Regions from separate parts of the Blautia sp. HCP3S3_B11 genome, predicted to be linked through region 2. Evidence: predicted binding sites of a transcription regulator. Region 2 holds the regulator's gene; each other region holds the start of a gene.
The links. Region 2 encodes Rex, which represses fermentation and respiration genes when NADH is low (regulators of the CRP and FNR family bind a similar motif). Its sites were predicted from a motif close to ATTGTTAANTANTTAACAAT; they were not measured.
Positions count from the first base shown of each region.

Region 1: a site for Rex is predicted at 4,695-4,714, ahead of adhE (bifunctional acetaldehyde-CoA/alcohol dehydrogenase). Genes of this name have one in related genera too.
Region 3: a site for Rex is predicted at 3,274-3,293, ahead of fucO (lactaldehyde reductase). Genes of this name have one in related genera too.
Region 4: a site for Rex is predicted at 4,685-4,704, ahead of ACTNC0_RS06030 (complex I 24 kDa subunit family protein). Genes of this name have one in related genera too.

Region 1 covers NZ_JBQHVP010000003.1:72,105-79,773, reverse strand. The annotation lists gene cls (cardiolipin synthase) at 1-518, shown strand, start outside; gene ACTNC0_RS03090 (class II aldolase/adducin family protein) at 619-1,707, shown strand; gene adhE (bifunctional acetaldehyde-CoA/alcohol dehydrogenase) at 1,797-4,454, opposite strand; gene typA (translational GTPase TypA) at 4,959-6,791, opposite strand; gene ACTNC0_RS03075 (single-stranded DNA-binding protein) at 7,089-7,669, shown strand, end outside.
Region 2 covers NZ_JBQHVP010000002.1:178,610-186,278, forward strand. The annotation lists gene ACTNC0_RS02350 (NAD(P)H-hydrate dehydratase) at 1-1,115, opposite strand, end outside; gene ACTNC0_RS02355 (redox-sensing transcriptional repressor Rex) at 1,273-1,920, opposite strand; gene abc-f (ribosomal protection-like ABC-F family protein) at 2,374-4,284, shown strand; gene ACTNC0_RS02365 (NADP-dependent isocitrate dehydrogenase) at 4,361-5,569, opposite strand; gene ACTNC0_RS02370 (S8 family peptidase) at 5,854-6,702, opposite strand; gene ACTNC0_RS02375 (hypothetical protein) at 7,049-7,204, shown strand; gene ACTNC0_RS02380 (GH25 family lysozyme) at 7,206-7,669, opposite strand, start outside.
Region 3 covers NZ_JBQHVP010000023.1:3,221-10,889, reverse strand. The annotation lists gene sstT (serine/threonine transporter SstT) at 1-307, opposite strand, end outside; gene ACTNC0_RS15700 (hypothetical protein) at 796-1,884, shown strand; gene fucO (lactaldehyde reductase) at 2,070-3,215, opposite strand; gene ACTNC0_RS15690 (TetR/AcrR family transcriptional regulator) at 3,515-4,093, opposite strand; gene ACTNC0_RS15685 (DUF2284 domain-containing protein) at 4,422-4,901, shown strand; gene ACTNC0_RS15680 (succinylglutamate desuccinylase/aspartoacylase family protein) at 5,198-5,983, opposite strand; cobalamin riboswitch at 6,081-6,265, opposite strand; gene ACTNC0_RS15675 (M28 family peptidase) at 6,646-7,669, shown strand, end outside.
Region 4 covers NZ_JBQHVP010000006.1:63,046-70,714, reverse strand. The annotation lists gene fdhF (formate dehydrogenase subunit alpha) at 1-2,164, opposite strand, end outside; gene ACTNC0_RS06035 (NADH-ubiquinone oxidoreductase-F iron-sulfur binding region domain-containing protein) at 2,178-4,055, opposite strand; gene ACTNC0_RS06030 (complex I 24 kDa subunit family protein) at 4,052-4,534, opposite strand; gene ACTNC0_RS06025 (response regulator transcription factor) at 5,020-5,712, opposite strand; gene ACTNC0_RS06020 (helix-hairpin-helix domain-containing protein) at 5,723-6,553, opposite strand; gene ACTNC0_RS06015 (DMT family transporter) at 6,650-7,084, opposite strand; gene ACTNC0_RS06010 (hypothetical protein) at 7,420-7,608, opposite strand; gene ACTNC0_RS06005 (ATP-binding protein) at 7,593-7,669, shown strand, end outside.

The sequences.
Region 1 (7,669 bases), on a different contig from region 2:
CTATGGACCATGAACAGGTAGGCGAAGAGGTGTATATCAGTATGGTGAATAAAGCGGAAAAATACTGCTGGTTTATGACACCGTACCTGATCATCACAGATGAAATGAGCCATGCGCTGTGTCTGGCTGCCAAGCGTGGGGTAGATGTGAGGATCATCACACCTGGTATTCCGGATAAAAAGATGATCTACAATATCACACGTTCCTTTTACCATGGACTGGTAAAACATGGAGTGCGTATCTATGAATGGACACCTGGTTTCTGTCATGCAAAGATGAGTGTGGCAGATGACTGTATGGCAACCTGCGGAACCATAAATCTGGATTACAGAAGTCTGTATCATCATTTTGAAAACGGCTGCTTTATGGCAGACTGCCAGGCAGTTCTGGATATCCGAAATGATCTTGCAGCAACAATGGATGAATGCCGTGAAGTCACAGAACAGTACAGTACCGGACGCAGCGCATATCTGCGATTGGGACAGCTGTTTATGAGATTATTTGCGGGATTATTATAACGTTACTGTTTACTCCATAACACTTGGAAAAAAGCAGGATATCGTGTACAATGGAATGGGGCACAGCAAAACTATTATAAATACGGGAGGAATTTTAACTATGGATCTTTCAACCTTAGTAAAAATGTCAAATACTTATGGAAGCAACCCTGCCTATGTTCTTGCAGGCGGCGGTAATACTTCTGTAAAAGACGACACCACATTGTATGTAAAAGGCTCCGGTACACAGCTTGCCACAATTAAGGCAGAGGAATTTGTGGAAATGAGCAGAGCGCGTTTGAATGAGATCATGAAAACAGATTATCCGGAAGACGATGTCAAACGTGAATCACTGTATCTTGCAGATGTTATGGCTGCAGTAACAGATGCTGACAAAACAAAACGTCCAAGTGTGGAAGCACTGCTTCATAACTTATTTGCCTATACTTATGTACTGCATGTTCATCCTACACTTGTCAATGGACTGACCTGCGGAAAAGGCGCAAAGAAACTCAGCGAACAGCTCCTTGGAAAAGATGTACTCTGGATCGATATCTGCAAACCCGGATATACGCTTGCACGTATCTGCTATGAGAAAATGAATGCTTATAAAGAAGAATACGGAAAAGATGTTCAGGTTCTTCTGCTCCAGAATCACGGAATTTTCGTTGCAGCAAATACTGTAGAGGAAATAGGAGCATTATTTGACGGCGTGATCAGTAAATTAGAGAAACAGGTAAAGAGAACTGCTGATGTCAGTGATGCTGTTACATCTGAAAAAGAACAGGCAGCAGAGAAGCTTTCCCGGTTACTGGGACATGCGGTAGAAGTTGTACCTGTAGCGGAAGCTGATAACTTCGTGAAAGATAAAGCTGCGGCTGCACCTCTTCTGAAACCATTTACACCGGATCACATTGTATACTGTGGACCATATCCGTTATTTGTAGAGGATATTGACCAGGCAAAAGCTGCACTGGATGCATTTATGGCAGAGAATGACAAAGAGCCAAGACTGATCCTGGTACAGGGAGTCGGTGCCTTTATCATGGAAGATGATAAGGGAAAAGCTGCAAAAGCACAGCTTCTTGTAAAAGATGCCATTAAGCTTGCAGTATATGCAGAAAGCTTTGGCGGTCCGCTTCACATGACAGATGATATTACATACTTTATCACGCATTGGGAAGCAGAAGCATATCGCAGTAAGAAATAATATAATAAGGGCTGTCGTTTTTTGACAGCCCTTATTATATTGGTTTAAACACTATATTTTTAAAGGAAAAGGTTTATTTTCAGCAAATTTTATTTTGCTTCTTTTTTCTCTTTGGCTTTCCTGGATTCAGGAATATTTCCCTCTCCATAGTAAGCTTTCAGATAGATTTCCTTCAGCTCAGACATTAATGGATATCTCGGGTTGGCACCGGTACACTGGTCGTTAAATGCCTGTTCGGTCATTTCGTCCAGAGTTTCAAGGAAGTACTTCTCGTCTACGCCGTATTCCCTGATCGTATGTTTGATCTCAATAGTATCCATCAGTTCCTGCAGTTTCTGGAGAAGTTTCTCAAATACTTCGCTGTCGTTCTTGCCTGTCAGACCTACAGAACGGCCAATCTCAGCGTAACGTGCAAGTGTGTGCGGATACTGATACTGTGGGAAGGTACCCATCTTAGCCGGAACTTCGGCTGCATTATAGCGCAGAACATGAAGCAGAACCAGAGCGTTTGCAATACCATGTGGAAGGTGATGGAAAGCTCCCAGCTTATGAGCAAGAGAGTGGTTTACGCCAAGGAAAGCATTTGCGAAAGCCATACCAGCCATGCAGGAAGCATTTGCCATATGCTGTCTTGCTTCTACATCAGAACCATCTTTGTATGCACGTGGCAGATAGTTAAATACCAGTTTAATCGCATTTAAAGCAAGACCATCTGTATAATCAGACGCCATCATGGAAGCATAGGCTTCAAGTGCATGAGTCATAACGTCGATACCGGAAGCACAGGTCAGTCCCTTAGGTGCGCTCATCATATTATCTGTATCAACAATAGCCATGTCAGGCATTAATTCATAATCTGCCAGAGGCCATTTGATACCTGTAGTCTTGTCAGTAATGATAGCAAACGGTGTTACCTCGGAACCTGTACCGGAAGATGTTGGAACGGCTACAAAGTAAGCTTTCTTACCCATATGCGGGAATGTGAAGATTCTCTTACGGATATCCATAAAGTCCATAGCCATATCATCAAAGTTGGCGTCCGGATTTTCATAGAGAACCCACATGATCTTGCCGGCATCCATTGCGGAACCACCGCCCATTGCGATAATGCAGTCAGGCTCGAACATTCTCATTGCTGCAGCACCGGCTTTTGCAGAAGCGAGAGATGGGTCTGGCTCTACATCATAGAAGCAGGTATGTACGATTCCCATCTGATCTAATTTATCTTCAATTTTCTTAGTATATCCATTCTTATAAAGGAAAGAGTCTGTTACGATAAAACAGCGTTTTTTGTGCATAACAGTGCCAAGCTCATCCAGAGCAACCGGCAGGCAGCCTTTTTTGAAATAAACTTTTTCCGGTGTTCTAATCCAGAGCATATTTTCTCTCCTTTCAGCAACGGTCTTGATGTTGATAAGATGTTTTACACCTACGTTCTCAGATACGGAGTTGCCACCCCAGGAACCACAGCCCAGAGTCAGGGACGGAACAAGTTTGAAGTTGTAAAGGTCGCCAATGCCGCCCTGAGAAGATGGAGTATTGATGAGGATACGGCAGGTCTTCATGGCTGCTGCATGTTTTTCCATCTTTTCCTTCTCTCTTGTGTCAATGTAGAGAGCGGAGGTATGTCCATAACCGCCGTCAGCTACAAGCTGTTCAGCTTTGGCAATCGCTTCGTCAAAAGTTTTGGCCTTGTACATGGCAAGTACAGGGGAAAGCTTCTCATGTGCGAATTCTTCGCTGATGTCTACAGATTCAACTTCACCAATCAGAATCTTTGTTTCAGGAGGAACTGCAACACCGGCCATCTCAGCGATAGTGGCAGCCTTCTGGCCTACGATCTTTGCATTCAATGCGCCATTGATAAGGATAGTTTTTCTTACTTTCTCTAATTCATCCGGTTTCAGGAAGTAACATCCTCTGTAAAGGAATTCTTCTTTTACTTTCTTATAAATGCTCTCAAGAACAGTTACAGACTGTTCGGAAGCACAGATCATACCATTGTCAAAGGTCTTGGAATGGATGATGGAGTTAACTGCCAGACGGATATCTGCACTGTCATCAATGATAACAGGAGTATTTCCGGGACCTACACCTAAAGCAGGTTTTCCAGAAGAATAGGCAGCCTTAACCATTCCGGGACCACCTGTGGCAAGGATGATGTCTGCTTCACGCATAACCTGATTTGTCAGATCAAGACTTGGAACATCAATCCATCCGATGATTCCCTCCGGTGCACCGGCTTCTACAGCTGCCTCCAGAACAACCTTTGCTGCCTCAATGGTACATTTCTTTGCGCGGGGATGCGGACTGATGATGATTGCATTACGTGTTTTCAGTGCGATCAGAGTTTTGAAGATTGCAGTAGATGTTGGGTTGGTTGTAGGAATAACAGCAGCAATCAGACCAATCGGCTCAGCTATTTTCTTAATACCGTAAGCAGTGTCTTCTTCAATCACACCGCAGGTTTTCGTATTCTTATATGCGTTGTATACATATTCGGCTGCGTAATGGTTTTTGATAACCTTATCTTCTACAATACCCATTCCTGTTTCTTCAACAGCATCTTTAGCAAGCGGGATACGTGCTTTGTCAGCAGCAGTAGCGGCAGCTTTAAAAATCTTATCTACCTGCTGCTGGGTAAATGTTGCGAAAATCTTCTGTGCCTCTTTCATGGCTGCAATCTTTGCAGTAAGGGCTTCAGGGGTGTCGATGATGGTTGGGATAGTGTTCTCTTTTTTTGCCATTTGGGAATCCTCCTGTTTGTGTTTTCGTTAAAAGTATTTACCGTGACCTGTTATGTTTTTATTATATAAATAAACTGATTATTCGGTTAACAGTAACATTAATATGAGCATAACGAAATATTGTGGTGCAAATTGCGCATAATCACGTAAATAATGTGAATAAAATATCAATTATCAGAATATATTAGAAAAATTTAACAATATATGTTCTGTTGGCAACTGAGAGAAGGTTAAAAAAATAACGTTAATAAATTAACAACCTCGATGATGCTATTATATGACTTTGTTAATCATTTGTCAATTACATAGCATATGAAAAAGTTAACAAATACTAACTAGGAATTTCGTGAAAATATAACAATATAATTTGTAGAAGGATTTATGTTTTTCCATATGTTTGCAGGAGATTAAGAGTTACTGTGAACGGAGTGAACAGTAATGATTAAGAAAAATTAAGCCCCGCAAAATCTGCGGGGCTTAATTTTTCTTAAGTTTCTATTTGTTTCAGGCTTTTCTGAAAGCGGCTCTCTTACGTTCTCTGGAATCCAGAAGTCTCTTACGGATACGGAGAGACTCCGGTGTAACCTCAAGGAGTTCATCCTGGTCGATGAAATCGATGGCCTGTTCCAGACTGAGAACTCTTGGTGGAGTTAATTTCAGTGCATCATCAGCGGAAGAAGAACGTGTGTTAGTCAGATGTTTTGTCTTGCATACGTTCAGCTCGATATCTTCGGCTTTACCATTCTGTCCGATAACCATACCGCTGTAAACCTTTGCACCAGGTCCGATAAACAGAGTACCACGCTCCTGGGCTGCGAACAGACCATAAGTAACAGCTTCACCAGCCTCGAAAGCGATCAGAGATCCCTGTTTTCTGTACTGGAAATCTCCCTTGTAAGGAGCATATCCGTCAAACATAGTATTGATGATGCCGGTACCCTTGGTGGAAGTAAGGAACTCACCGCGGAATCCGATCAGTCCACGGGAAGGAATGTGGAATTCCAGACGGACAGTACCGTCACTGGCAGTACTCATACCCTGCAGCTCACCTTTACGTTCGCTCAGCTTCTGGATTACAGTACCGGAAAATTCTTCCGGAACATCTACATAAGCAATTTCCATAGGCTCAAGCTTCTTGCCACGCTCGTCTGTTTTATACAGAACTTCCGGTTTACTTACTGCGAATTCATAACCTTCACGTCTCATGTTTTCAATCAGAACAGACAGATGAAGTTCTCCACGTCCGGAAACTTTAAATGCCTCAGTTGTATCAGTGTCTTCTACACGAAGGCTGACATCTGTGTTGAGCTCACGGTAGAGACGGTCACGAAGATGACGGGAGGTAATGTATTTACCTTCCTGACCGGCCAGCGGACTGTCATTTACGATGAAGTTCATGGCAATAGTAGGCTCGGAAATCTTCTGGAAAGGAATAGCTTCCGGATTATCTCCTGCGCAGAGAGTATCACCGATATGGATATCTGCGATACCGGAAATAGCAACGATAGCACCGATAGTGGCCTCTTTTACTTCAACTTTGTTCAGACCGTCAAACTCGTAGAGCTTGCTGATCTTAACTTTCTTACGTTTGTCCAGATCATGATGGTTTAACAGAGTCAGTTCCTGGTTAACAGCGATTGTACCGTTTTCAACTTTACCAACACCGATACGTCCAACGTATTCATTGTAATCAATCGTGCTGATCAGAACCTGAGTATCTGCCTCCGGATCTCCTTCCGGAGCCGGGATATATTTCAGGATTGCTTCAAATAACGGAGCCATATCCTTAGGAGTGTCGTTTAAGTCGATCACAGCATGTCCTGCTTTGGCAGAAGCATACAGGAACGGACAGTCAAGCTGTTCATCAGAAGCACCAAGATCCATAAGAAGTTCCAGAACCTCATCTACAACTTCATCCGGACGGGCTTCCGGACGGTCGATCTTGTTGATACATACGATTACATGAAGGTCAAGTTCCAGTGCTTTCTTAAGAACGAATTTTGTCTGAGGCATAGCACCTTCGAAAGCATCAACGAGAAGAATAACACCGTCTACCATCTTAAGTACACGTTCTACCTCGCCGCCGAAATCAGCATGTCCTGGTGTGTCAATGATGTTGATTTTTGTATTTTTGTAATGAACAGCTGTGTTCTTGGATAAAATAGTGATACCACGTTCACGCTCGATATCATTAGAGTCCATGACACGTTCCTGAACTTCCTGATTCTCACGGAATACACCGCTCTGTTTCAGAAGCTGGTCAACCAGAGTAGTTTTACCATGGTCAACGTGTGCGATAATGGCTACGTTACGGACATCTTCACGTTTTGTTCTCATAAAATGATTTCCTTTCCTATTTGAATGAATTAGTGATTTATTCTTCCTTTTATATGTGCTTTTTTCTTTAATAAGTTACCCGAAGTTTCAGTTTACCACATTTTCGCCAGATTACAAGGTGTTGAAATAAAATTTTTTATTTTTATAAATTCCGGTTCTAAATCTGAAAGCCTGTACATAACTATATAAAGAACAATACAAGGTACACTAGAGCATCGGGAAATGTTTACTGTCTATTGCGTATCAGTAACAAGAAAATTTCACAGGGAGTGCTCTACGAGGAAGGAGAACCACATTATGGCAGATAAAATTATTGAAAACAATCAGGTATCTATGATGGGAAAAATTGCAGCAGGATTTACGTTCAGTCATCAGGTCTTCGGGGAAGGCTTCTATATGACAGAACTGCTGGTTAAGAGACTAAGTGATTCGGAAGACAGAATTCCGGTCATGGTTTCTGAACGTCTGGTGGACGTAACACAGGACTACATAGGAGAATATGTAGAGATTCATGGACAGTTCCGCTCTTATAACCGGCACGAAGAAAAACATAACCGACTGGTGCTATCTGTGTTTACCAGAGAACTGAAATTTGTGGAAGAAGAGGATGACACGGTTCCTGTAAACCAGATTTTTCTGGATGGATTTATCTGTAAGCCGCCGGTATACAGAAAGACTCCGCTTGGAAGAGAAATCGCAGATGTACTTCTGGCAGTAAACCGTCCTTATGGAAAATCAGACTACATACCATGCATCTGCTGGGGAAGAAATGCCCGCTATGCATCAGCCTTTGAAGTAGGCGGTCATGTCCTGATCTGGGGTCGCATTCAGAGCAGGGAATATATGAAGCGGATCGGGGAAAATGAAACAGAGAAGAG
Region 2 (7,669 bases):
TCGCCAATATGCGGCGTGACGATCACATTCTCTCCGATAAATCTCTTCCAGTCCTCATGAAGTGCCAGAAGATTCAACCCATCTGCATCCAGAACAACTGATTTTCCACACATAGCAGCTCTTGACAGAAACCACTGAGCACGCTCTCTGCTCTGTGCACTTGCTCCCAGCCCCGGTCCGATCACCAGCACATCACACCATTCCAGCATTCTCTCATTTTTACTCTCATCAAAATCACAGGTGATCATTGCCTCCGGCAGAAGTGTCTGTAATGGAACACGATTTGCCTCCACGGTCTGGATCTTCACCATGCCCGCCGAACACTTTAGTGCAGCTGCGGCACTTAAATATGCTGCACCGCACATTCCCTCAGAACCTGCAACCAAAAGTACCTTACCGAAAGTCCCCTTATTCCCATAGGGAAGTCTGTCCGGAAGCATTTTCAAGTCTTCTCTTTCCAGGTAATTCATTCGGATTTTCTTATCAGGCATTGAATAAATCCCAATATCCGCCACAATGATCTCCCCACCATACATACGCCCCGGATAGAAACACAGGCCTCTCTTTCGAAAGGCAAATGTAACCGTAAGATCGGCCCGGAAAGCGATTCCTTTCTCGAATCCTGTGTCTGCATCAATCCCGGAAGGAATATCCACCGCAACTTTAAACGCAGATGCCTGATTTAATTCGCTGATAAGTTCTCCGTATTTTCCCTCTATCGGTCTGCTGAGTCCAACTCCAAAAATGGCATCTACTATAGTAGTATATTCATCCGGAATCAGGTTATGCACCCGTGGAGTATGATAGTACTCTGCTGTGCGAAGCTGACTGGAAGTTTCTTTTGTCATTTTCTCTTCGTTTCCAACAATATAATACCACGTTTTAAATCCCTGTAAATAGAGTAATCTGGCAATTGCCAGTCCGTCTCCTCCGTTATTCCCGGTTCCGCAGACCACCAGGATTTTCTCTTTATCCTTCGTATTCACCCGCTTTATGATTTCTGTAACAGTCTGTAATGCAGCACGCTCCATCAATACCAGCGAAGGAATTCCGGCTTTCTCAATCGTATTTGCATCCAGCGCCTTCATTTCTGCTGCAGTCACAACTCCTCTCATCTGTTCACCTCCCCGTATGTTCTCGTATTTCATCAAACATGTCAATCGGATATTCGCAATCCGCTTTCATTTTGTAGTTCTGAATAAGCCAAATCATCTTGCTAAATTCAGAAAAGCTGTGATCAGATGACCACAGCCTTGTGTTCCACATCATATTCTACTCGCCTTCGTGCTCTTTCCTGTATTCACTCAGGTTATAGGACAGAGTCATAAGGCTCTCTGAAAGATGTACATTCTCAACCATTACATCCTCCGGAGCATCCAGATCAATGTGTGCAAAGTTCCAGATTGCCTTAATTCCATTATCAATTAAAATCTTCGCCATCTCTTTGGCTTTATTCTTCGGAAGAGTCAAAATAGCAATCTCTACCTCATTCTCCTTCAGAAACCATGGAAGATCACTTAACATCTGTATCTCGATTCCGCGCACCGCAATTCCCTCAAGTACAGGATTTACATCAAAAATACCAACCAGTTTAAAACCACGTTTTTCAAAGTCCACATAATTGGCCAGCGCCTGTCCCAGATTACCGGCACCAAGAATAATCATCGGATGTACTGTATCCAGTCCAAGGATCTTGCCGATCTCTGTGTATAAATAACGTACATTATAGCCATAACCCTGCTGACCAAAACCGCCGAAATTATTTAAGTCCTGACGAATCTGGGAAGCTGTCACATGCATCTTTTTGCTGAGATCATTGGAAGATATACGCTCAACATTCTCCTCCATCAACTCACCGAGGTAGCGATAATAACGTGGCAGACGTTTAATCACCGCTTTTGAAATTTCTTTAGCTTCCACAAATTTTCCCTCCTTAACTTATCTATGTCAATTATACCCAGATGTTATTTTATTGTCAAACTAATTCTGTACTTTTTCACCAAATAATTCTGCATTTTTTATCAATTTACCTCAGAAACTATCTTATAAAACGGTATTTTCTATTTTTTATCTATAACTTTCTATCATTTCCGGCAGTCTGGAACAAATTGGGATTGCTTGGCAACAGAAAACCTGAGACATTCCGCGCGAATTTATGCGAATAGCATAAATTAAGTTTGTGAAGCAAATGAACCTCCTTGGGTTTAGCACAAGGAGGTTCATATTTCCTGCATCGCGAAGCATGTTACTAAGAACGCAGTGAGCAGTAACATATATCTTTGCAGAAATAGATAAATTCATTTAAAATACTTTCAAAAACAACTTTTTTCGATTATAATAGTACGCGGACAAATTATAAATGGAGGAATTCTTATGATTTTATCATGTCAGAATATCTGTAAATCTTTTGGCGAAAAGGTCATCCTTCAAGACGCCAGTTTCCATATAGAAGACCGTGAAAAAGCAGCTCTGATTGGCAATAATGGTGCCGGTAAAACTACTCTGCTGCGTATCATCATGCACGAGCTCTCACCTGATTCGGGAAACGTAGTCCTTGCCAAAGATAAAAATATCGGATATCTCGCCCAGTACCAGGATATCCATGGACACCACACGATTTATGAGGAGCTGATTTCTACCAAGCAACACATCATTGATATGGAGAACCGCCTGCGTTCTCTGGAACAGGAGATGAAAACAACCACAGGTGATGCTCTGGACAGTCTGATGAATACTTATACAAGACTGAGCCACCAGTTTGAATTGGAAAACGGATACGCATACAAAAGTGAGATCATGGGCGTATTAAAAGGTCTTGGCTTTACCGAAGATGATTTCGAACGCCAGATTGAAACCCTCTCCGGAGGTCAGAAAACACGTGTTGCTCTCGGTAAACTGCTTCTCTCCAGCCCGGATATCCTTCTGCTGGATGAGCCTACCAACCACCTTGATATGGAGAGTATTTCCTGGCTGGAAACTTATCTGCTCAACTATCCGGGAGCTGTATTTATTGTATCCCATGACCGTTATTTTCTTGACAAGGTAGTCACTAAGGTAGTGGAAATTGAAGCCGGCACTATGCGTATGTACAGTGGAAATTACTCCGCCTATGCACTCAAAAAAGCACAGCTTCGTGACGCGCAGTATAAAGCTTATCTTAACCAGCAGCGTGATATCAAACATCAGGAGGCTGTTATTGCCAAACTGAAATCCTTTAACCGTGAGAAGTCAATTAAGCGCGCGGAGAGCCGTGAAAAAATGCTGGATAAGATTCAGCGTATCGATAAGCCACAGGAAATCCAGAACCAGATGCGAATCTCACTGGAACCAAGATTTATCAGCGGAAACGACGTTCTCACTGTAGAGAACCTTTCCAAATCTTTCCCGGGGCAGACACTTTTCAGCGATATCTCTTTTGAGATCAAGCGTGGAGAACGTGTAGCTCTGATTGGTAATAACGGAACCGGTAAGACTACCATGTTAAAGATCATCAATGGACTGATTGATGCAGACGGCGGCAGATTCAGTCTTGGTTCTAAAGTTCAGATTGGTTATTACGACCAGGAACATCACGTACTGCATATGGAGAAAACTATCTTTGAAGAAATTTCTGATGCTTATCCTACTCTTACAGAAACAGAGATTCGAAATATGCTCGCTGCTTTCCTGTTCACAGGAGACGATGTATTTAAGCTCATCTCTGCCCTCTCCGGTGGAGAAAGAGGTCGTGTATCTCTCGCCAAGCTGATGCTTTCAGAGGCAAACTTCCTGATTCTCGATGAGCCTACCAACCATCTTGATATCGCATCCAAGGAAATCCTGGAAGAGGCATTAAACAGCTATACCGGAACCGTGTTCTATGTCTCCCACGATCGATATTTCATCAATCAGACAGCTACCAGAATTCTGGATCTGACCAACCAGGCAGTCGTAAATTATATCGGAGACTATGATTATTATCTGGAAAAGAAAGAAGAACTGACTGAAAAATATGCACCCGCTGCCGCCCAGGCAATCGCAGAAGCCAAACAGGCATCTGACAATAAACTCTCCTGGCAACAACAGAAAGAAGAACAGGCACGCCAAAGAAAACGCGAAAATGAATTAAAAAAAGTTGAAGCCCGCATTGAAGAACTTGAAACAAGAGACAAAGAAATCGACGAAACCATGGTTCTCCCGGATATCTGCACCAACGTAGCAGAATGTGCAAAACTCAGCAAAGAGAAGGCTGCAATTACCGAAGAACTTGAGGGATTATATGAAAAATGGGAGGAACTTGCATAATGCAGGTTCCTCCCATTTTTATTATATAATCTTATAAAATACGATCTATCAGTTTTGAGACATAATCATTTACAAATTATAAAATCTCATCCAGCTTTTCTCTGATTGCAAGAATAAATTCCTTACTATTCAGCGCGGTTACATTCTCAAGAGAAGTAATCAATGCAAGGTCTTTTGTCATCTTACCGCTCTCGATCGTCTCCAGAGTAGCTTTCTCAAGCTTGTCTGCGAATTCCATCAGATCTTTATTGCCATCTAATTCGCCTCTTTTTCTCAGTGCACCAGTCCATGCAAAAATTGTTGCCACAGAGTTTGTAGAGGTCTCTTCGCCCTTCAGATGACGATAATAGTGTCTCTGCACAGTTCCGTGAGCAGCCTCATATTCATAATAACCCTGAGGGGATACCAGAACGGATGTCATCATAGCCAGAGAACCAAACGCAGAAGAAACCATATCACTCATAACATCACCATCATAGTTCTTGCACGCCCAGATAAATCCACCTTCCGCTTTCATAACACGGGCTACAATATCATCAATCAGACTGTAGAAGTATTCAATGCCTGCTGCCTCGAATTTATCCTTGAATTCATTCTCATAGATCGTTGCAAAAATTTCTTTGAAACGCCCGTCATAAATCTTGGAAATCGTATCCTTGCCGCCAAGCCACAGATTCTGTTTCGTATCAAGCGCATAATTAAAGCAACATCTTGCAAAACTTGTGATAGAATTATCCAGATTGTGCATACCCTGAAGAACCCCCGGACCTTCATAGTGATGAATCAATTCTTTTCTCTGTTGTCCGTCAGCACCTTCAAATACCAGATAAGCATCTCCTGGTCCATCAATGTACATCTCTGTATTCTTATACACATCACCGTATGCATGACGTGCGATCGTGATCGGTTTCTTCCAGTTCTTAACACATGGCTCAATACCCTTTACAACAATCGGAGCACGAAATACGGTTCCATCAAGAATCGCACGAATCGTTCCATTCGGGCTTTTGTACATTTTCTTTAAGGTGTACTCTTCCATTCTCGCCTTATTCGGAGTAATCGTTGCACACTTAACTGCAACACCGTACTTCTTGGTAGCTTCTGCTGCGTCAACAGTTACCTGGTCATCAGTTTCATTTCTGTATTCCAGGCCAAGATCATAATACTCTGTATTCAAATCAATATATGGGAAAATAAGCTCATCTTTAATAATCTTCCAGAGAATTCTGGTCATCTCATCTCCATCCATTTCCACAAGTGGTGTCTGCATCTGAATTTTTTTCATGTTAGTCCTCCTCTTTGGCTTTGATAATTTTACTGTTCACTGTGTGTCCAGCACCTTTGATAATCAATTAACTATCATAATAGCCGAAATCTGACTATTCGTCAATGCTTTTGTATGGTAAAGTGGTATTTTATAAAATACAATGTTACTACTCTGTGAGGCATTTTGGCATGAATATAACAGAACCCCCAGATATACTACACCAATTTATTCAATTAGCACAAATCCTGTGCACTGCAAAGTGTATTGCCAAAAGTGAAGTAAACTGCAATTGTACAATTAATTCATACTGGTCGCATAAGATGTCCCAAATCCAATTCTCCCCAACCCTGCTGATTTTTAGGCAGTCCCAGATCTCTGGCGCATTCTTTTAATTTCATCTTAATCTGAACATTTGTCAGCTCCGGATTTTTTTCTAACATCAGTGCTGCCGCGCCGGAAACCAGAGGCGTGGACATGGATGTGCCGCTTTTAACTCCATATCCGTTATCCGGTCCCGAAGCACAGGAAAGTATATGATTTCCCGGAGCAACCAGATCAGGCTTGCAGATACATTCAAAAGTCGGTCCTCTTCCTGATATGGCAGTCCGCCCCGTGAGAAGATCACTGGAGCCTACGGTAATGATCTTACGGCTGCTTCCGGGCGCCGTCACGCTTCCCGGACCAGGTCCCTGATTTCCTGCCGCGGCCACTACAACCAGTCCTTCATCCCATAACCGCTCTACTCCATCAATTAAAACCTTATGATCCTCAAATGTTCGACAAGTCGTTCCGACAGAAATATTGACCACACGGATTCCATAATACCGCCGGTTCTCCAAAATCCACTGAAAAGCCCTCAGCACATCCTCTTTTCTTCCGTTTCCCCTACGGTCCAGAACTTTCAGCACAATCAGTTCACAGCCAGGTGCAACTCCCCTGATACGCCCCTGTGAAGCTCTTCCGTCACCGCCTATTATACCACATACATGGGTTCCATGAGAATTATCATCATACGGCTGGATACGGTGTCCGATGAAGTCATGAAATGCCCGTATCCGCCCTGTAAAATCTATATGAGAATAAATCCCGGTATCCAGTACACAGACACCAATGCCCTTTCCTGAATAGCCGGAATCATCTGAATTTATCATAAACAACTCCTCAATCCACTTATAACATTTTATGATATCAGGAGCAAAAAGTCAGAAAGTCATTTGCGCCTGCACGGTAAGACTTTTGACCCTAACGTCATTTCATTGAAATATTATAGGCCCAGTCTTACTTTAAATTATTCCCGAAAACTTGTCTTGGTGTTTCCAACAATTATTATTTACAAGTATTCCTGACAATCCCTTTACATTTCTCATTAGCATCTGGTATTTTTCTGCTTTTTTTGAATAAAATGTATAAAACTCTCAAAATATGCAAAGACTTTTGGTATATCCACAAAGACTATACCAAAAGTCAGTATCTCTCGCATATAACAGGAGGCAGCTTATGATTACGTTATTATTTATTCTGGTCTTTCTTCTCTGTCAGACTTTCATTCTCCTGTGCTGTGTAGCCGCCGGAAACGACGCAGCATCACAGGAAATCTCCGATCAGGAACAGATAGAATTTATAAATGAATGGAAAAAGACACATACCAGCTGATTTATTTTTTGTACTGTTTTGTGCATACTCCGTTTTTATCAAAGACAGAAACAATATTATTTGAACTGGTCAGAGTAATATTCTCTGCTCTGGTTCCTGATAATATTTTACTGTTTCCTTTATAAAAATAATATTTTTTTCCTTTATATGTCAGCCAGCCTTTATGTGCTTTTCCATCTGTGTGGAAATAATAAGTGCGAGAAGTGCCATTTTCCGTTACGCGTTTCATTCCATCTTCACAGCGTACGCCATCACTTCCAAAATAATAAATATCTCCGGTACTTCGGACCACTTTTCTGTTTTTGTATATATATCCCTGTGTGGTATGGAACCAGTAATATTTTCCATCTACGCGTTTCATTCCCTTATAAGCGGCACCATCAGATTTAAAGTAATACGTTTTCCCTTTATAATCTGTCAGCCATTTATTGGCATACATGACTCCGTCACTGTCTACATAATAGA
Region 3 (7,669 bases), on a different contig from region 2:
TTACAGGAAATGCCATACTTGCAAATACTGCGATTACTGCTGCCAGTACTGTACTGAACATATAAAGAATAATAACTGTCTTAATAACTCCTCCGTGAGATTTTCCTGCGTTACACAGAGAACTGATAACCAGAAAGAACACCAGTAATGGTGCAATAGCCTTTAAAGCACTTACAAAGACATCACCCAGTATTGCGATTCCTGTGGCCTGTGGAACTGCGATTCCAAGAATCGCACCAAGGATCAGACCAACCAGGATTCTCTTTACCAGAGCGATCTCAGTCCATTTGTCCCAAAACTTTTTCATCTCTTTACTCCTTTTTTCCTTTACTTTGTTAAAACGCTGATACATTACATTATAGGGTAAACTCACGGAATATGCAAGGGGTGCACAGAATTTATACTAATCGCATAAATCCGCGCCGTATGTCTCGGGATTTTGGTATATTCATGCCAAAACACCTCGCGGGATAGCAGCGTGTGAACTGTTACCATAAGGAGTCTGCTTCGGTTAAAATACCAGATTACAGACTTGACAATATCAACTGTTTAGCCTATTCTATTTCTAATATAGCGAATATTAAGTTTCTGCTATATTGACGCAGATGAAAAATCAGACAAGTCAATATAGCAGTTACTTAATATTCGCTGTACTAATAGGAGCTGGCTTTTTGCACTGGAAAAAGCTGGCTGTTTTGCTGATTTGGCACATGCTGATGACAGGAATGACGAAAACTATAAATGCAGATATAACAAATATCTGATAATGTACATGAGAAGATGGAGGATAAATCTATGGATAACTGGAATAATGTGAAACTGGTACCGGAATTTTCAGAGCAGGGTGTAGACTGTTACCGTCTGGAGGGCGGAAACTACGAGAATGAATATTATGTGGTTTCTGAAGCAGAGACAAGAAAGCTTCTGAATACACCGGAAGTAGTTGGATACGAAGTGTATCATTGTCTGATTCCGTCCACTTCTCAGATGCTCTACTATTTCAAAGAACAGAAGAAAGTAACAACCGCAAATATTCTTTCAATTCTTCGTGGCGCATTAAACTATCCGCTTGAGGAGAGCTGCTACAGAGAACATATCCGTGTTCATGATATCAGTTTTCTTTCCAGCGAACGTGTATTTAATGAAGATGAGATCGCAGGTCTGGAGATCAAATACAGTAAACTAACAATGGTACCGGACAGTACTCTGCTGATTGGTGACATCATTGCAACTGGTGAAACATTAATTCACTGTCTGCGTTATGTAACAGATTTCTACAGAGAACACGGTACAAGGCTTCGCAATATTATCATTTTTACGATTGGCGGTACTACAGGAATTACGATTCTGGAACGTCTGACGAAAGAAATCCGTGAATTCTGGCCGGAATTTGAAGGATTTATCACAGTATATTATGAGGGAATTTTCAGCACTTATCAAGATAAGGGTGTATCCGGAATCAATCTTCCTGACGTAGACTTCTACTGGAAAGATGGTATTATTGCGCCGGAATTCAGAAGAGAGACTTTGTCCATGAGAAATCCGCTGTTTGAGAAATGTATTATTTATGATGGCGGTGCAAGACGTTATGAGATTCATGAGCATGTAGAGGAAGTTCTGGAATTCTGGAAGGAAATGTTACAGCGCGCGGATCAGATTGATTTCAAAGAACTGCTTGATGAGAAATTAGGTTATGTGACACCGATCTCTTATGAAAATTGGGTAAAGGCAAATCATTATGAGAAAATCAATCCATCCGTGAATAAATGGTTATACAAACAGGAACAGGGATATATCCAGAGTATGCAGGATGTGACTCTGAAAGAGATTGCTGAAGAGCGAATTCAGGAATTTACTACTGCTTTGAAAAAATATATTATTTAACCAAATCAGAAAAGTCCCTTGCTTCAATTGCCAAGAGCAATAAACAGCGGGTAGAGATTAACATAATATAGCCGGAATTTACGATTTATGATTAATTATCGTAAACTCCGGCTATATTTTTGTCAGTTTATTCTTCAAATATCCAGAAAAAAGTCCCCTTTCAGGGACTTTTTTATTTGCATAAATTACATAATCTTGCGGAACAGATCTTTCAGATCTTCTACGCTTGCATCTTTCGGATTTCCTGGTGCGCATGCATCTGCGTGTGCGGATTCAGCCAGGAACTGAAGGTCTTCTTCTTTGATAGCTTCCAGTTTTGTCGGGATTCCAACATCAACGGAAAGTTTCTTAACAGCTTCGATTGCTGCTTTTCTGTACTCATCCTGAGTCATTTCATCTACACCTTGAATGCCCATTGCTCTTGCGATTTCACGGTATTTCTCACCTGTGCATTCCTGGTTGTATTCCATGACGATCGGAAGCATCATTGCACATGCCACACCATGTGGAGTATCATAAACAGCACCAAGTGTATGAGCCATGGAATGAGCGATTCCAAGACCTACGTTAGAGAATCCCATACCTGCGATGTACTGACCAAGAGCCATTCCTTCACGGCCTTCTTTTGTGTTTTCAACAGCGCCACGAAGAGATTTGGAAATCAGTTCGATTGCTTTTAAATGGAACATATCTGTCATTTCCCATGCAGCTTTTGTTGTATAACCTTCGATTGCATGAGTCAGAGCATCCATACCTGTGGAAGCTGTCAGTCCTTTTGGCATAGAGGACATCATTTCCGGATCAATGATTGCAATAATTGGCATATCATGTGGGTCAACACATACGAATTTACGTTTTCTTTCTACGTCAGTGATAACATAATTGATTGTTACTTCTGCTGCTGTACCTGCTGTTGTCGGAACTGCGATGATCGGTACACAAGGTTTCTTGGTAGGTGCTACACCTTCGAGACTTCTTACATCTTCAAATTCCGGGTTTGCAATGATGATACCGATTGCTTTGGAAGTATCCATAGAAGAACCGCCGCCGATTGCGATCAGATAATCTGCACCGGAGTTTTTGAATGCCTGAACACCATGCTGTACGTTCTCGATTGTTGGGTTTGGTTTGATATCTGAATACAGTTCATATTCCAGTCCGTTTTTCTCAAGAATATCTGTAACTTTGCTTGTTACATGGAATTTTACAAGGTCAGGGTCTGAACATACGAATGCTTTCTTGAAGCCATGAGCTTTTGCTTCGTTTGCGATTTCTTCGATTGCTCCTGCGCCATGATATGATGTCTGATTTAAATTAATTCTGTTTGCCATAATAATTTCCATTCCTTTCATTTTCAATATTCATTGGTAAGCTTCCGCACCGCTTATCTTTGTTATTATATTAACAATGCGAAGTAAAAAAAGAAAGTTACACTTTCATGCAAATGTAACTTTTTCTCAGAGTTTGTATGATAGTTCCAAAAAACAGCAGGGAAAATTGTGCATGATTATTATACGCGAGTTGCTGGCAAAACTGTGTTTTACGCCATTAAACAGCTCATTTTTTTCTCTACGATCTTACTGTCAGAAAATCGCAACCGTCTTTGATACTTCCATAATTCCTGTTATATTTATGACAATATTTTCAATTCTTCAAACAATTCAGAGAGTTTTCCAGGCATCCCATCTACCAGAACTACTGCCAGTTCCTGCGGCGTACATTCCATTTCGCCAAGCACCCATTTTACAGTCATATAGATTGAGCTCTGGCAATACATTTCCAGAATACAATGAATAGTCTCATCTGCATCCCTGCCTGTTTTTTTCCGAATCAGTTTCTCGTAAAATGCCAGAATCAGCTCAAAATCATGCTGTCTCAGACTATTCTGACTGTCATATCGAAATGCCGCCGCAAAGAAAATATGTTCCTCCTGAATATAAGTAAACTTCTTTACCAGTGCCTCATACACCGTCTTTCCCATTCCCATATGCTCAAAAGATTTCGCCAGAAGCTTATCAAAATACCAGTTGATAAGATCAAATTTATCCATAAAGTTCCGGTAAAAGGTCTGTCTTGTAACACCACAGTTCTCCGTAATCTGCTTCACTGTAATGTTATCTACAGATGTTGTTTTCATGCACTCTTTCATTGACTGCGCAAGGCGGTATTTTGTTTTTTCACCCTTGCTTTTTTCGGTTGTCAGTTCCATTCAATTTTTCCTTTCACTACATGGCTCTACATCGAATAACTGCTCTACAGTTTCGGTTAATATACTGGTAAGAAGCTGCCAGTGGCAGGTTCTGTAGGTGACCTTCGCTCAAAAAAAACACCTCGCGGGGTACTACCTGTGAACAGTAACATATACTATTTATTATAACAAGAATTCTGCAAAACAGCCAGACATAAACGCTCGAATTATGCTATAATCCTATTATGATGTCGGAATCAAAGGTAAATCAATTTTACTCTGTTCTGACACCCAGTCATTGTTTTATAGCAAAATATTTCATCCACTTACAGAAGGGAGATTTTATCTTATGGATCTTATAAAAGAAGCACTTTCCATGGGCTTTGCCAATGCAGCGATCATGGATACAAAAGACCTGGTATTTGTACCGGAATACCGACAGTTTTGCGAAGACAATATGTGTGGAAATTATAATCTGGTGCCGGCATGTCCACCTGCCTGCGGCACTGTAGAGGAAATGCACGAAAGAGCAATGAAGTACGAAAAAGCACTGGTTCTTCAGACTGTTTTGAAAGATCCTCTTATGGATCCAGTTCTTTTTAAACAGGCGAAACATGCGCAGAATATTCTTACAGAACAGCTCGCCAAGCGTATGCAGGAAACCGGAAAAGATGATGTTCTAATCATGAGTGCAGGTCCATATAAAAATTGTTCCTGCATGTCAGCCTACAGCGTAGATGCGCAGAAGATGGCAGATGCCGCAGGAATGATCTGCTGGGCAGACGATTCAGATGTGAGATTCTTTACTCAGATTCTGTTTCATGAATAGACAGGCAGATTTTGTATTTCCGATGATTGCCCAAAAAGCTCATCACAAAAATAATGCAAAATACGACCGCACTTTATCTCCAATAATGAGATATTGTACGGCCGCATTTTATTTTCAGTCAGCCATGTCAATCGGATATTCGCAATCCGCTTTCGCTACGTGGCTCTACACCGAATAACTGCTTCACAGTTTATCAGGAGAGGCTTGTACCCCTCCTGATACAAGTAAGTCCCCACCCACTGCTTATTGCTCTTCGCAACCTCCGCAGGGGACTTTTTTACTATATGATTCTCATGTTACTTATGGTGTTTATCATTTTCATGCTTACTATTTCTGTGTTTATCACTTCCATGTTTATGATGGTGGTGTCCATGCTTATGTTCTTTATTTCCGCAAACCTCACATCCAAGTTCAATTTTCCCCTGTTTTTCCTCATCCCAGGTTCCATAAGATACCATCGGCGTGTCTTTCATAATACACAGACTGATTGTCTGATAAAGGATAATCCCGCCCATCTTAGCTCTGTAGACAAACAGTTCACATCCAAAATAATCACAGATTTTTCCCAGCACTTCTTCCTCTTTAAAGGTCTCTCCTGGCTGTTTTGCAGGATACCAGCATCCGGACACCGGGGCATCTTCATAAATCACAGGACTTACTTCTACCGGAGGTTCACCGTGCGTATGGAACTTGCCGCAAAGAACACCAAGGTGTCTTAAGATATTCTTTACATCATGAACATCTTCTGCAACCAGATCTTCACACCAGCGGGAGCTGTGTCCACGTTCCAACAAGATACTTGGAATCCCCATACTTCCGGCATAGTTGTAAGCTCCGCCGGTTCCATACATAGATGTTACCAGATAGTCCACATGTGCGATCTCTGCCATCTCACGGCTCTTTGCCGCAACTTCCGGAGTAGCTGCCCCTGTACAATATACATAGGATACCAACCCCTCGAAGCCATCCCCGCAATGCAGATCGATATAATAATCTGCCTTCGGGAAAAACTCTGTCACAACAGTATAAGCGATCCTGTCACTAAGTGTACCATTCGGATTTCCCGGAAAAACTCTGTTCAGATTCTTTCCGTCTTCATACGTCAGGTCATGGTGCGATGCTCAAATCCCGTCCGGTTCATCAGACGGATTACTATGATATTTCCCGCAATCTTCTTCGGATCCAGATCGTTAGCCAGCTACATGGCTGCCTGAATACCTACATATTCCGCATTACTGTTCACATGGTCCAGTGACATTTTTTTCCGAAACTCCCTATTACAGTGACGGGATCGTACCGGACTTGCACCGGTTTCTCTATTAATCCTTGCGGAACTTACAACGACTGGTTCAAAACCAATAAATGTTATTTAATTTTTGCGATATCAGTATACGCTGATTTTTTATTGTTTGTCCAGTATGTTCTATTACCAAAGCATATTGTATCCAAAAATATACAATACTCCGCTTTATCTCGCTTATTTGCTTTTTTATGCTACTATAGCACGGCGTTTTTCACTATTTTTCAGATTTCTGCCTTTTATCTTACTGCTCACTTCGTTTTTATAGTAATTTCAGATTGTCTCCTTTTTTTCAACAACCAATAAACAGTGATTGTAGAAGCTACCTTGCTATGCTAAAATATTTTTATAACAATTTCAGGAAAGAGGCGAAACAAATTGAACATTGAAGATTCCTGTATCTCCTGCATTGACACAGACTGGTCCTATCAGCTTGCCAAACGCATGGAAAAAGAAAAAACAAATCCTGTTCTCGGCTATCGTACCGCAGGTTCTGCCGCTGAAACCGCCACAGGTGATATGTTATATAAAGAAATGAAAGAAATCGGACTTATCGATGTAACCAGGGATACATTTACATTGGACGGCTGGGAATTTGAGAAAGCTGTCTTGAAGTTTACGGATGATGACGGTCTGGAACATGTTTTTCAGATGGGCGGATATCAGACAAATTTTAAAACTGACGGCTTCCAGGATTATGAATTAGTTTATCTTGGAAAAGGAACCGCCGCTGATTATGAGGGCGTAAATGTAAAAGGTAAACTGGTTATGGTTGAGATCAACCAGCGTGATGAATGGTGGATCAGTTTTCCTGTTTATCAGGCCTATCTGCGAGGCGCCGCTGCTCTTATTGCAGTTCAGGCCAATGGTTACGGCGAAATTGCAGAAACTGCCCTCAACGCTCAGGATATCGCAGGCCCGGACTTCGCGCCTGCATTCTCCCTGTCACAAGCAGATGCCAAAATTTTAAAGTGTGCAATCCAAACCAACGCTTTTACACACCAGAATAATCAGATGACTTCTGAATCCTCACATGGTAATCTGGATCATTCTGAAACTTCTCCGGAGGCAGATTCTTCTATATTAAGAAAACAAACTTTAAAAGTATCACTTGATGCCCGTTCCAGAGTCATTCCGGATACCAAGGCCAGCAACATTGTCGGTAAGATTCAGGGAACTGAAACTGACGCCATGATTGTACTATCTGCTCACTATGATTCCTATTTCGACGGATTTCAGGATGACAATGCAGCGATTGCCATGATGCTCGGCATCGCCCGCGCACTTGTAAAAGGCGGTTACAAACCAGCTCATACCCTTGTCTTCTGCGCGATGGCCGCCGAGGAATGGGGAATTATTGATTCCAAATATGACTGGTCCACCGGAGCTTATAATCAGGTATTCCGCGTACATCCCGACTGGCAGGGAAAAGTTATCGCAAACCTGAACTTCGAGCTTCCCGCACATG
Region 4 (7,669 bases), on a different contig from region 2:
ATGCGATCTCGTCCATGATCTGTGCAGATGTCAGATGTGGCTGCGGATATCCCATACGGTTCATCAGATCAATAATGATATCTGTATCCAGTCTCATCTCGCCAGGTACTGTGACAGCCTTGCGGACTCTCTGTACGCGGCGCTCTGTATTGGTAAATGTACCCTCTTTCTCTGCATAGCTTACACCAGGAAGGATAACATCTGCATACTGAGCTGTCTCTGTCATGAAAAGTTCCTGAAGTACAAAGAAATCAAGACTCTTTAATGCTTTGATAATGTGTGTGGTATCCGGATCAGTAACTACCGGGTCCTCACCGTAGATATACAGACCTTTGATCTCGCCTGTGATTGCTTTCGGGAATACATCTGTTGCGTGTGTTCCAATATTCGGATCCAGTTTCACGCCCCATGCTTTCTCAAATTTCTCACGTACTGCAGGATCAGTAACTTTCTGATATCCAGGATATACGTTCGGCTGTGCGCCCATATCGCAGGCACCCTGTACGTTGTTCTGTCCACGAAGCGGGTTAACACCACAGCCTTCACGGCCAAGTTTGCCAACCATCATTGCCATATTGGACATAGACATAACGCCCTCTGTACCTGTGGAATGTTCGGTTACACCAAGGCAGTAGATGATAGGAGCACGGTCAGCTTTTGCATACATGATCGCTGCTTTTCTCAGATCGTCTGCATCAATGTGGCAGATCTCTGCTACTTTCTCAGGTGTGTAATCTTTTACGATTTCTTTTAATTCTTCAAAACCTTCGGTACGCTCTGCGATAAACTTGTCATCCTGAAGTCCCTCTGAAAGAATTACATTCATAATACCATTTGCAAAAGCAACGTTTGTACCAGGTTTCAGTTTCAGATGAATATCTGCTTTCTTTGCAAGACCAATGTCACGCGGGTCAACTACGATCAGCTTGCAGCCTCTCTTGACTGCCTGGCGGATCTGCATACCAACTACAGGATGTGCTTCCTCAGGGTTTGAACCAACCAGCATGATCAGGTCAGCGTTCTTTGTGATATCCCCGATCGGGTTTGTCATGGCACCGGAACCAAGAGTCATTGCAAGACCTGATACGGATGCGGAATGACATACACGGGCACAGTTATCTGTGTTGTTTGTGCCGAAGCAGCAGCGAACCATCTTCTGTACCATGTAGATATCTTCGTTCGGTGATCTGGAACATGCAAAACCTGCAAGGGAATTAGAACCATACTGTTTCTTGATCTCCATAAATTTGGAAGCAACAAGATCCAGTGCCTCATCCCATGTTGCACGTTCAAATTCACCTGTTTCTTTATTCTTGATCAACGGATATTTGATACGCTCCGGTGAATGTACGAAATCGAAGCTTCCGCTGCGGCCTTTAACGCAGAGCAGACCTTTGTTGGATGGTCCGTTTGCAGCCTCTGTATCCACAATCTTTCCGTCTTTTACGAGGAGATAATACTGGCAGCCTGTTGCACAATGTGGACAGGTAGTCAGAACCTTCTTGTCGATCTGGTATGGACGATATTTCTTTCTGCGCTTCATGGTTAACGCACCTGTCGGACAGGCCTGAACACAATTACCACAGGATTCACAGATACCTTCATTCCATTTATGTTTATAATGTGCACCGATCACAGACTGGAAACCACGATCCATGGTATCGATCGCACCTCTTCCTACGATTTCTTTACAGGTATTCACGCAGCGGTGGCAGAGAATACACAGGCTTGGATCATAGGTAAAGAATTTGTTTGTATCATCAATCGGCATATCCTTCATTTCACCAGGATAGCTTGTCTCAGTTACACCATATTCAAAACAGTAGTCCTGTAATTTACAGTCACCATTCGCTTCACATGAGAAACAGTGTACACGATGGTCTGAAAGAAGGAGGTCAAGAGTATCTTTACGATAAGCAACTACCTTCTCTGACATTGTCTGTACTTCATCGCCCTCTGAACAGCGAAGTGTACATGCCGTATCAAATTTGGTTCTGCCATTGTTTGTTACTTCTACCACGCATAAACGGCAGGAACCATCCGGCAATACATTCTCCAGATAGCAGAGTGTAGGAATCTCCACTCCGATCTGTCTGGCAGCCTGCAGAATAGTCGTACCTTTCTCTACCTCTGCAGGAATTCCATCTATTGTCAAATGAATCATCTTTTCACCCTCCTTAATTCACAGAAATTGCACCGAATACACAATTTTCCAGACATGTTCCGCACTTAATACACTTGGAGGTATCAATGCTGTGAGGCTCTTTCTTATTTCCTGTGATAGCACCAACCGGGCAGTTTCTTGCGCACTTGGTACATCCTTTGCATTTTTCAGGATCGATCACATAAGAACGCATTGCCTTACATACATGAGCTGCGCACTTCTTATCTACGATATGTTCTACATATTCATCACGGAAGTTCTTTAAAGTGGAAAGTACCGGAAGCGGTGCACTCTTACCAAGTCCGCAAAGTGAACGGTCTTTGATAAAGTTTCCAAGATGTTCCAGTTTCTCCAGATCTTCCATCTCACCTTTACCATCTACGATCTTCTCAAGGATCTCAAGCATACGTTTCGTACCGATACGGCAAGGTCCGCATTTACCGCAGGATTCTCTCTGAGTAAAGCCCATGAAGAATCGTGCAACCTCTACCATACAGGTATGTTCGTCCATAACTACCAGACCACCGGAACCAACGATCGCTCCGTATTTCTTGACAGAGTCAAAGTCAAGCGGTACATCCAGATGTTCTTCCGTCAGGCATCCGCCGGACGGACCACCAATCTGAACAGCCTTGAATGCAGCGCCGGATTTCAGTCCTCCACCGATATCGAAAATAATCTCTCTTAAAGTTGTTCCCATCGGAACTTCGATCAGACCTGTATTTTCTATAGAACCGGTCAATGAGAAAGTCTTTGTTCCAGGTGAACCCTCTGTACCGATACTTCTGTACCAGTCAGCACCTTTGAGAATGATTTCCGGAATATTTGCATAAGTTTCTACGTTATTAAGAACTGTAGGTTTCGCCCAGAGTCCCTGTTCTACTGTACGAGGCGGTTTTACACGAGGCATACCCCTGCTTCCCTCGATAGAAGCAGTAAGGGCAGAGCCTTCACCACATACGAAAGCACCTGCACCACGGTTGATATGCATATGGAAAGAGAATCCTGTTCCGAGAATATTGTCTCCCAGAAGTCCGTTCTCCTCCAGAACTGCGATTGCATGTTTCAGACGTGCTACAGACTGCGGATATTCTGCACGTACATAAATATATCCATGCTGTGCTCTTACTGCGTAAGCTGCAAGCATCATACCTTCGATCAGACGATACGGATCGCCTTCCATTACGGAGCCATCCATAAATGCTCCCGGGTCACCCTCATCACCATTACATACTACATAATGAACAGGATCAGCCTGACGGGCTACCTGAATCCATTTCTTACCAGCCGGGAAGCCGCCGCCTCCACGTCCGCGGATACCGGATTTATCAACCTGATCGATAACCAGATCCGGATCCATCTCAAACATCGCTTTCTCCAGAGCCTGGAAACCACCGCTTGCTATGTATTCCTGCAGAGATTCCGCATCAAATTTGCCACAGTTTTTCAGAACGATTCGTGTCTGTTTTGCGATAAACGGGATATCCTGTGGTCCGCGGCTTACCTTACCGCCTTTCTGATAAAGCAGTCTCTCGATTGTCTCATTTCCCTGGACACTCTTTTCAAAAATCTCCTGGCAGTCTTCAATCTGAACCTTTGTATACTGGATTACGTCGTTACCCTTCTGGATACGAACCAGCGGTCCAAGTTCACAGACACCCTGACATCCGGTTTTCTTCACACCTACGTGTGCATCTTTGTCATGAGGTCCAAATTCAATACTTACTCCCGGGGCATCCTTGGCGATCTCCAGGAATTTCTCATAAATCTTCTGGGAACCGGTCGCTACACATCCGGTACCTGAACAGACGAGAATACGACAGTCATAAGAATCCAGCACCTTTATGGCTTCTTCTCTGACCTGGTCCAATGCTTCTTTATTCTGGATCATCCCTGTTCGCCCCCTCTCAGTTTATCAATCAGTTCATCTGCTTTCTCCGGTGTCATTCTCGGATGAACATCATCATTGACCATCATTGTCGGCGCAAGTCCGCATGCACCAAGACAGGAAACTGTTTCCACCGTAAACATCATATCGTCTGTCGTCTTTTTTGTCTTGGACAGACCAAGTTTCTTATACAGTTCTTCCAGAACCGGAATAGATTTTCTTACATGACAGGCTGTTCCGTCACAAACCTTGATCACATATTTACCTTTTGCCTCGAATGAAAAGTTCTCATAGAATGTTGCAACACTGAATGCTTTCGCTTCTGTTACTCCGATCTGATCAGCCACATAGGTCAGCAGTTCTCCCGGCAGATATCTGTACACGCCCTGAATATCCTGCATGATCGGAATCAGTGATGCCGGCTTTTTACCATAGAAAGCAATAATCTCGTCCGCTTTCTGATAAAATGATTGATCTAGCATTTCGCACCCTCCTTATACCTTCTTTTTCTCTTTTTATTGCACTCTTTACATATTGTAACGATAATTATAATCCTTTTTCATCATTTTAACAACCTGATTTATAGAAATTTTCTAATTTTATATCATTTTTCTCTATAAATGTTGCTTTTGTTTGTTTAATTTTTATCAAATCAACAAAATTATACACTAAACTGAATAAGGCAAAACCAAAGTGAACATCACATCAAGTTGACAAGATATTCTCGATCCTGTCTGGAGAATTTTTATATCATAGAAATATTACTGAGTAATTTCCTATGATACTGATACAAAAAAGCTGATATTTCATAACCATATAATTTATGAAATATCAGCTTTTTTGTTTTCTGTTATATTGCAGCTATTCCCAATCTTCATAACTGCATTACAATTTCATCTTTAAAATTTTTCCTTGTCAATCGGATATTCGCAATTGAAGAAAGGAACTTACTTGATTCGGTTAAATCTTATTGTGCCTGGAAATAATATCCCACGCCCCATTTGGTGTGCACGTATTTCGGCTCACTCGGATTGGTTTCAATCTTCTCGCGGAGACGGCGGATATGTACATCCACTGTACGCACATCACCCGGATATTCGTATCCCCATACAATATTCAGCAGGTTCTCACGGCTGTAAACTTTATTCGGGTTAAACACGAGAAGTTCCAGTACGTCGAATTCCTTCGCTGTCAGATTGATCTCTCTGCCTGCGATAAACACACGTCTTCCTTCGCAGTCCATACGAAGATCGCCCACCTCGATACTCTTGGCTTTTTCCTTCTCCTCATGGTCACTTCCTGCACGTCGCATGATTGCTTTGATACGCGCTTTCACCTCCAGGATGTTAAATGGCTTGGTGATATAATCATCAGCGCCATATTCAAGACCAAGAATCTTGTCCATATCTTCGCCCTTAGCTGTCAGCATCACGATTGGTACGTTGGAAAATTCGCGAATCTGCTGACACACTTCCAGTCCGTCCATCTTTGGCAGCATCAGATCCAGAAGGATAATATCGTATTTTTTATCTTTTGCTTTCTCTACTGCTTCTTCTCCATCGTAAGCGCAATCCACTTCCATACCATCCTGTTCAAGACTGAAACGGATTCCTTTTACAATCAGCTTCTCATCATCTACTACCAAAACTTTCCTGCTCATTCGGTTCTCCTTATCCTACTACTATCTCATCTTTTATCTTTGCAAAAGTACCTTCTTTGATACCCTGTACATTCATAATCTCTTCTATCGCAGCAAACGGCCCGTTCTCCTGCCGGTAGGCAATAATCGCCTGTGCACGTGTCGCACCGATTCCTGTCAGTGTGGTAAGCTGGGTTTCATCTGCTGTATTTATGTTGATCCTGTTATCCTGCTGAGCCTGAGCAGCTATCCCTGTGTTCTGTCCTGTCCCGGCGCTTCCGTTCATCTGTCCATCTGATGCTCCGGCCATCTCTGCCGGATCCAGCCCCTGCCGCTCCATCTCTTCCTGTGTAAGAATATAAAGCTGCTGTCCGTCTGTCAGAACTCCTGCACGGTTTACACAGGTTAGAGCTGCCTCGGGAAGATATCCTCCCGCCACCTCAATCGCCTGAAACACCCGGCTCCCGGCTGCCAGCTGAAAAACTCCCGGATTCGCAACTGCTCCGCACACATCTACATAAATCATCTCAGGCTGCGTTTCCCCAGTTGAATTTATCTCCGTCCCATTACCTGCATCTGAACCACCTGATTCTGCCTGTTTTTTCCGGGACTCTGCAGAACTGCCATCATCATTCTGTCGGTCTTCTGTATCAGCTTTCTTCTCATCTGTATCTTTCTTCGACTTCTGTCCTGATGTTTTCTCTTCTGATGACTCCGCATCCACCTCTGCCTTTGCTTCCTGCAATCCATCTATCAGAAACTGTGCCTCTCTGCTCTTACATCCTGTCAGTCCTGTAAGAAACAAAGTTCCACACAATATCAGCGTCGCAGCATAACAACATCTGTTTTTTATTTTCATCATAAGGGTCCTCCTCTTATTTCTCAGAGTAAGAGTCCCCCTGTCCATAATGCCACCCTTATTGTAACGAAATCTTAATGATTTTACAATAGTAAACTCTTATTTTTGCCACTTAAATATAACAATTCCGGAAATCGCGATCAGCAATCCAAGGATTTTGCGCCATTCAAAGGGTTCTTTATCTACCCCAAACAATCCAAATAATTCAATTACATAAGCAACTGCCAGCTGCGAAATAACGATCAGCATTGCCGCCCTGGCAGGTCCAAGAGCTCCCATGCTCTGGATTACTGTAATTGTAATAAACGCTCCGATCACACCACCAAGGAGTGTATATTTATTGTCCACCTGCCAGAGCGCAGCCACACTTTCCCGTCCTGTGAAAAGCCAGGCAAGAACACAGACTGCAAAAGCCGACAGCTGCACCCAGCCGGTTGATACCCAGAGACTGGTCTGCTTTGTCACCTCCGTGTTAAAAACACCCTGAATACTCATCAGCGCCCCTGAAATCAATGCCACTATAAATCCCCACATAAATCTGCCCTCCTGGATAATATGATCATTCTGCTTACTCCGGTAATCATTCCTATGCCGAAAAGAGGCACCGCCTTTTAGCAGTACCTCTTGTTTTCTTTAGTATTAGTCTATTCAGTTACGAAAAAAACATACAGTAAATTTCTTCATTGTGGAGTATGGACTGTAAACTCTGGATTTATCCTTGTAGGTCTTATTCCAGGAACGTACTGCACATACCAGGTGCCTTTCTTTACATTTGTAAAGGTTACAGTTACGGTATTTTTGCATTTTGTGTAAATGTCTGACTCATCACTAAAGTAACGAGAATGCGACGCGCAGTTATTCAAATCTGATCAGGCACCCAGAACAGCGGATATCTTAATTTCTTTTTCCGTTTCACTGAGGTCAAAGTCACCGCTATCTTCCACAGTCATGTGTACCTCATACAGTACATCTTCTGTCAGCGTATCCGGTGTTTCACCATCTTCTGTCTGGATATGCCATTTTGTATTTTGGGAGGGGCAGTTTGCTGTGCCCTGCAAATTCCCACCAGATGGTTCCTGTTTCCTCTGCTGCAACCGGCAAAATCTCTGACTATAACCT